DNA from 2 places in the Streptomyces sp. NPDC045956 genome. Region 2 is predicted to be linked to the other one. Evidence: riboswitches for the same ligand, from Rfam matches in the RefSeq annotation. Region 2 holds a riboswitch; the other holds the start of a gene.

Region 1 (3,202 bases), on a different contig from region 2:
GATCAGGTCGAGGGCCTCGCGGTTGGAGCCGAGGTTCGGGGCGAAGCCGCCCTCGTCGCCGAGTCCGGTGGCCAGGCCCTTGTTCTTCAGGACCTTCTTCAGCGTGTGGTAGACCTCGGCGCCCCAGCGCAGGGCCTCGGAGAAGGACTCCGCGCCGATCGGCGCGATCATGAACTCCTGGATGTCCACGTTGGAGTCGGCGTGCGAGCCGCCGTTCAGGATGTTCATCATCGGCACCGGCAGCAGGTGCGCGTTGGGGCCGCCCAGGTAGCGGAAGAGCGGCAGGTCGCTGGCCTCGGAGGCGGCGTGGGCGACGGCGAGCGAGACGCCGAGGATGGCGTTGGCGCCCAGCGAGCCCTTGTTGTCGGTCGCGTCCAGGTCGAACATGGCCTGGTCGATCAGGCGCTGCTCGGTGGCGTCGTAGCCGACCAGCTCCGGGCCGATCTGCTCGATGACGGCCAGGACGGCCTTCTCGACGCCCTTGCCCAGGTAACGGGCCGGGTCGCCGTCACGGAGTTCGATGGCCTCGAAGGCGCCGGTGGAGGCGCCGGAGGGAACGGCGGCACGACCCGTGCTGCCGTCGTCGAGGCCGACCTCGACCTCGACCGTGGGGTTGCCTCGGGAGTCCAGGATTTCCCGGGCTACGACGACGTCGATGGACGGCACGAGCATCTCCTTCTTCAATGTGACGCTTCGGTGTGACGCGCGGGTCCACAGGACCGCAGCGGCTCTGCGGGACCGAGCCTAACCGGCTCCGGGCGATCGGCCAGCCGATCGCCCACCCGCTGGACAGAACCGAGAGTAAATTGTTTCCGAACGGAACAAAGACGTTTCCGGAAACACCCGCGGTCCCGGGGACGGCGGCACGGGCGGGACGGGGACGGGACGGGGACGTGAAAAACCCGTCCCGGCGCGTACGGGGGAACACGCGCCGGGACGGGAGCAGGCGGGACCGCTGCTTACTTCAGGTGCAGCTGCTGGCCCGGGTAGATCAGGTCGGCCTCGTCGACGATGTCGTCGTTCAGCTCGAACAGCTTCGCCCAGCCGCCCTTGACGTCGTGCTCCCCGGCGATCGAGCTGAGGGTGTCGCCCTTGACGACCTTGTACTCGCCGTCGCCCTTCTCGACCTTCTTGCCGGTCGGGGTGGTGACGGTCTTCTTCTCGGCCGGCTTCTCGGCGGCCGGGCGCTCCTCGGAACGGGACGCCTTCTGCTCGGTGGAGCGGTCGGCGGTGGAGCCGCCGCTCTGGCTCTCGGAGCTGCCGGAGCCCTGCGCGGAACCGCTGTCCTGGCTCTCGGTGGAGCCGCCACCGGTGTACGCGGCGCCCGACAGGCCGGTGCCGCAGACCGGCCAGGCACCCTTGCCCTGGCCCGCGAGCACCTTCTCGGCGATCTCGATCTGCTGCGACTTGCTCGCCTGGTCGGCGGTCGCGGCGTACTGCGTGCCGCCGTAGCCGGCCCAGGTGGAGGCGGAGAACTGCAGACCGCCGTAGTAACCGTTGCCGGTGTTGATGGACCAGTTGCCGCCGGACTCGCACTGGGCGACGGCGTCCCACTCGGAGGCGGTGGCGGCGGAGGCGTTGCCGGCCGCCATCAGCGGGGCGGCGACGGCGGCACCGGTGACACCGGCGACGGCGATGACTCGGGTGGCCTTGGACGGACGACGGTGCTTGCCCTTGCCGGAAAACAGCATGGTTGATCCCCTCACCGACGCCTGCGAGGTGAGCTGTCGGGTTCGGGCCGGTTGAGTTGCCCGGCCGGGTTCCTCGCGGAACTCGGCTCCACCCCTAGCCGCTCCGGCTCGACTGCCCGGTGCGGCACTTACCTTGGGTCCCCCGCTCCTGCCTTCGGCGCTTGACGCGACGACTGTTCCCGGACGGCCGCTGGCAGGATTCGGCGTTGCGGCAGCCGGGGCCCGCGATGGCGAGCGACCATGACCGTAGACACGCGCTCGCCGGATTTTCAAAGACGATCACGGCTTCTGAGAGCTATGTCTCACGTGATCCAAATCGGACATAGGCCCCGAACCGTGACGCGAACTCCCCCTACTTTTGGCCCGTTTCGCCCCCGACCGTGAGCGTCTGACCGGGCAGGATGTGGTCGGGGTCGGTGCCGACGACCTCCTCGTTGCCGACATACAGCGAGCGCCACCCGCCGTCGAGCTCAAGGGAGTCGGCGATGCCCCAGAGGCTGTCGCCGGAGCGGACGGTGTACGAGCCGTCGACGACCCCTCGCGCCTCGCCCTCACCGCGCGAGGCGTGCCGCCCCGACGCGTCGGACCCGCGGCCCTCCTCCACGCCTTCCACACCCTCCTGGGCGCGGTCGCCGCGATGCTTGCCGGCGCCGGACCCCGCGGTGCCGGTGAGGGCCGAAGAGCCCGCGCTCTGGCCCGCCTTGTCCGTTTCGTCATCCTTGGTGGTGGCTGTGGACGACCTGTCGGACTCCTGCGGGTCCGCGGTCGCCGAAGAGCCGGTTCCGGGTGTTGTGTCGGCCTTGGCCGTTTCGTCCCGGTCGGCCGACGGGGAGTCAGACGCGGCCGGGGACGGGGACGAAGGCGAGAGCCCGGAGACCCGCCCGGCCCCCTCGGACGAGCCGGACGAGCCGGTGCCGGACGCCGCGGGCGACCGGGGCGCCGTCGGCGTCCCCTCCTCGTCCGACCCCTGCGACGCACCCTTCTCCGCCGCACCCGCGCCGCCGGCCGGCGTGCCCGGGTCGTTGCCCAGGCCCGCGAGCAGCCCGCAGGTCGGCCAGGCGGCGATGCCCTGGTCCGCGCGCAACTTCTCGGCGATTCTTATCTGCTGGGAGCGGCTGGCCTGATCGGCGCTCGACGCGTACTCCAGGCCGCCGTACTGCTCCCAGACGTCCTGGGACAGTTGTAGCCCGCCGTAGTAGCCGTTGCCGCTGCTCTGGCTCCAGGAGCCGCCGGTCTCGCACTCGGCGACCCGGTCCCAGTTCGCCCCGTCGGCCGCGTGCGCGCCGGTGGCGCCGAGCAGCGGGATCGCGATGGCGGAGCCCGTCACTCCGGCGGCGACGACCAGGGCGGGTGCCTGGCGGGGGCGGCGGTGACGACCGTTCCCGGAGAGCATGCGAAGACCTTTCACGAGACAACGGGGATCGCGCGGCCGTGAGACTGGGGGCCACGTTGATCCGTGAACGTATAGGCAGATGATCGCTTGTCACAAGTTCATGCCGCGCAGATCACGT
Region 2 (3,202 bases):
AGTCCTCGACGATGGCGTCCCGCTCGACGCCCAGGGCGAGGAGGGTGATCGCGATCGACAGGCCCGCGCGGTCCTTGCCGGCCGCGCAGTGCATCAGGGCCGGGACGCTGTCCTCGGCGAGCGCGTGCAGCACCCGTGAGTGCTCCGCCGTGCGCTCCTTGATGATCAGGCGGTAGGAGCCGATCATCCGCTCGGCGCCCTTGTCGCCGGCCAGGATCTCGCGGAGCTGGTCCAGGTCGCCGTCGCGGACCATCTTCCAGAACTCGGCGCCGTCGGCCGGGTCGCTCAGCGGCAGGTTGACATTGCGCACGCCCGGCAGCTCGATGTCCGGCCCTTCGAGCTTCTGGTCGGCCGCGTTGCGGAAGTCGAAGATCGTGTGCAGGCCCAGCGAGGCCAGGAACGCGGCGTCCCCTCCGGTGGCGTGTGCCAGGTGACCGCTGCGGAACAGCACTCCCTGTCGCACCCGCCGTCCGTCCACGGTCGGCAGGCCGCCCACGTCACGGAAGTTGCGCACACCGGCCAGCTCGGGTTCGGTCGACGGGACCTGCTGCGTCACGAGGGCTCCTCCCACTCCGCCCCGTCGGCGCTGCTCGCCGCCGGGCTCCACTCGAAGATACGGCACGGGCCCGCGCCATCGGTGGCCGAGACGTCCGACAGTGGACTACCTGGGCCTTCTGTCCGTATTGGTGTGTTGGTTCCAACTGGTGCGGAAATAAAAGGGGCTGGAGGGGCGGCGCGTGAGCAGCGTCATACCCGTGACGGTGCGTTGCTCGTCATGTCCACGTAATGCGGCCGGTTTTCAAGGACCTTTACCCGCGTCGACCTGTCGCGCTTCGACGGAGGGTGACCGGCGATTCCCATAAAGGATCATTTGGAACACCGGTCGGCGCAACCCGGCGCTTGTCGCTGCGCGTCCCGGTCGCTTACGTTCACCACCGATCCGGACGGACGCCTAATCCTGCCGCCGACCGGAGCCCGCACTCATCGACCACCCGTACACGGCAGGAGCGGGGGACCCACAGGTATGACTGCCTGTTCCGGTTCCCGGAACGGCTTGGGGTAAAGCCGCGTCCCGACGCGGCCGGGCATCTCCAGCTCGCACCCGACAGCTCACCTCGCAGGCGCCGGAGAGGAATTCGCCATGCCCGCGAAGGGTAAGCACCGCCGTACCAGGGCCATGCGCCTGACCCGCGCCATCGCCGTCGCCGGAACCGGTGGCGCCGCGCTCGCGCTCCCGCTGATGGGCGCCGCCGGGGCCCACGCCGCTCCCGCGCAGTCCGCTTCCGAGAAGCCCGTGCAGTCCGTGCAGTCGGTCACCGCTTCGGCGAAGAAGGCCGCCGGCGCGGAGAAGAACGGCGACGCGCGGACGTACACCGTGAAGAGCGGTGACTACCTCTCGAAGATCGCCGACGAGCAGGACGTCGACGGCGGCTGGAAGCAGCTCTACGCGGACAACCGCGAGGCCGTCGGTTCGGACCCGTCGCTGATCCACCCGGGTCTGAAGCTCGCCGTCGACGGCCGGGCCGCCCAGTCCTCCGCCCCGTCCTCCTCCGCCCCGTCGGAGAAGCCGGCCACCGAGAAGCCCGCCGCGGCCGAGAAGCCGGCCCCCGCGAAGGCCGAGCCGGCCGAGAAGACCTCGGATGCCGCGAACAGCTCCGCCGACTCCGCCGACTCCTCGAACACGAGCCCCCAGTCCGCCGGCAGCGGCTTCGTCTCGCCCGTCCCGAGCGGCACCCTGGGCACCCCGTACCACCAGACCGGCAGCATGTGGTCCAGCGGCTACCACACCGGCACGGACTTCGTCGTCCCGACCGGCACCTCCCTCAAGGCCGTCGGTGCGGGCACCGTCGTCTCCGCGGGCTGGGGCGGCGCGTACGGCAACCAGGTCGTCATCCAGCTCGCCGACGGCCACTACGCCCAGTACGCCCACCTGTCCTCCCTCTCCGTCTCCGCGGGCCAGTCCGTGACGGCGGGTCAGCAGGTCGGCCTCTCGGGTGCCACCGGCAACGTGACCGGCCCGCACCTGCACTTCGAGATCCGCACCTCCCCGGACTACGGCTCGGACGTGGACCCGGTCGCGTACCTGCGCTCCCACGGCGTCTCCCTCTGACGAGGAACTGACGCGCCCTCCCGCGCCACCGAAGGCCGGACCCCGATCGCCGGGTCCGGCCTTCGGTGTTCTGTGTTTTCCGGACCGGGCGTATTCCTGAATTGGCGAACACTTTAGGCGTGGTCTTTCTCACCGCCCGTCAACCCTTTCCTACGGTCGCGTAGGTCACATTCGAAGGTGAATCATGGGCCGACGTGGCAGACGATTCGAAGAGTGACAACGAAACAGTGATCGGGTCGTACGTGGCGCTGGGGGACAGCTTCACCGAGGGCGTCGGAGACCGGGGCCCCGACGGGTCGTTCGTCGGCTGGGCCGACCGGTTCGCGGTCCTGCTCGCGGACCGGCGCCCCGAGGGCGACTTCACGTACACGAACCTCGCCGTACGCGGCAGGCTGCTCGACCGGATCGTGGCCGAGCAGGTGCCGCGGGCCGTCGAACTCGCCCCCGACCTGGTCTCGTTCTGTGCGGGCGGCAACGACATCATCCGGCCCGGCACCGACCCCGACGAGGTGGCCGAGCGGTTCGAGCGGGCGGTGGCCGCGCTGACGGCCGCGGCCGGCACCGTGCTGGTGACGACCGGCTTCGACACCCGCGAGGTGCCCGTCCTCAGGCGCCTGCGCGGCAAGATCGCCACGTACAACGGGCACGTCCGGGCCATCGCCGACCGGTACGGCTGTCCCGTGCTCGACCTGTGGTCGCTCCGGACCGTGCAGGACCGCAGGGCGTGGGACGCCGACCGGCTGCACCTGTCGCCGGAGGGACACACGCGCGTGGCGCTGCGCGCGGGCCAGGTCCTCGGCCTGCCCGTCCCGGCCGACCCCGACCAGCCCTGGCCGCCGCTGCCGCCGCGCGGCGCCCTGAACGTCCGCCGGGACGACGTCCACTGGGCCCGCGAGTTCCTGGTCCCGTGGATCGGCCGCCGGCTGCGCGGCGAGTCCTCGGGCGACCACGTGATCGCCAAGGGGACGCTCTCGGCGGAGGACATCAGGGGCCGGATCGCGGCGGTGGCCTGACGGCGGAGGAACGGCGTCCGGCGTCCGGTGGTCCCGGGCTACGGGGTCCGTGGGCCCCGGCCCGGGTCCGGGCGGGGTC

Evidence for each region. A riboswitch is a leader RNA that binds a small molecule or an ion and turns the genes downstream of it on or off. The one in region 2 is predicted to bind cyclic di-AMP.
Region 1: it holds a riboswitch for cyclic di-AMP, as region 2 does, so the genes downstream of both, AC07FV_RS30960 (transglycosylase family protein) here and AC07FV_RS05770 (M23 family metallopeptidase) in region 2, are expected to answer to the same signal.

Annotation. Positions count from the first base shown of each region.
Region 1 covers NZ_JBWKKZ010000014.1:150,507-153,708, reverse strand. Annotated here, with positions in the region: gene eno (phosphopyruvate hydratase) at 1-666, opposite strand, end outside; gene AC07FV_RS30960 (transglycosylase family protein) at 960-1,691, opposite strand; cyclic di-AMP (ydaO/yuaA leader) riboswitch at 1,695-1,861, opposite strand; gene AC07FV_RS30955 (transglycosylase family protein) at 2,044-3,084, opposite strand.
Region 2 covers NZ_JBWKKZ010000002.1:5,028-8,229, forward strand. Annotated here, with positions in the region: gene AC07FV_RS05765 (tyrosine-protein phosphatase) at 1-556, opposite strand, end outside; cyclic di-AMP (ydaO/yuaA leader) riboswitch at 980-1,139, shown strand; gene AC07FV_RS05770 (M23 family metallopeptidase) at 1,142-2,110, shown strand; gene AC07FV_RS05775 (SGNH/GDSL hydrolase family protein) at 2,338-3,123, shown strand; gene AC07FV_RS05780 (TetR/AcrR family transcriptional regulator) at 3,202-3,202, opposite strand, start outside.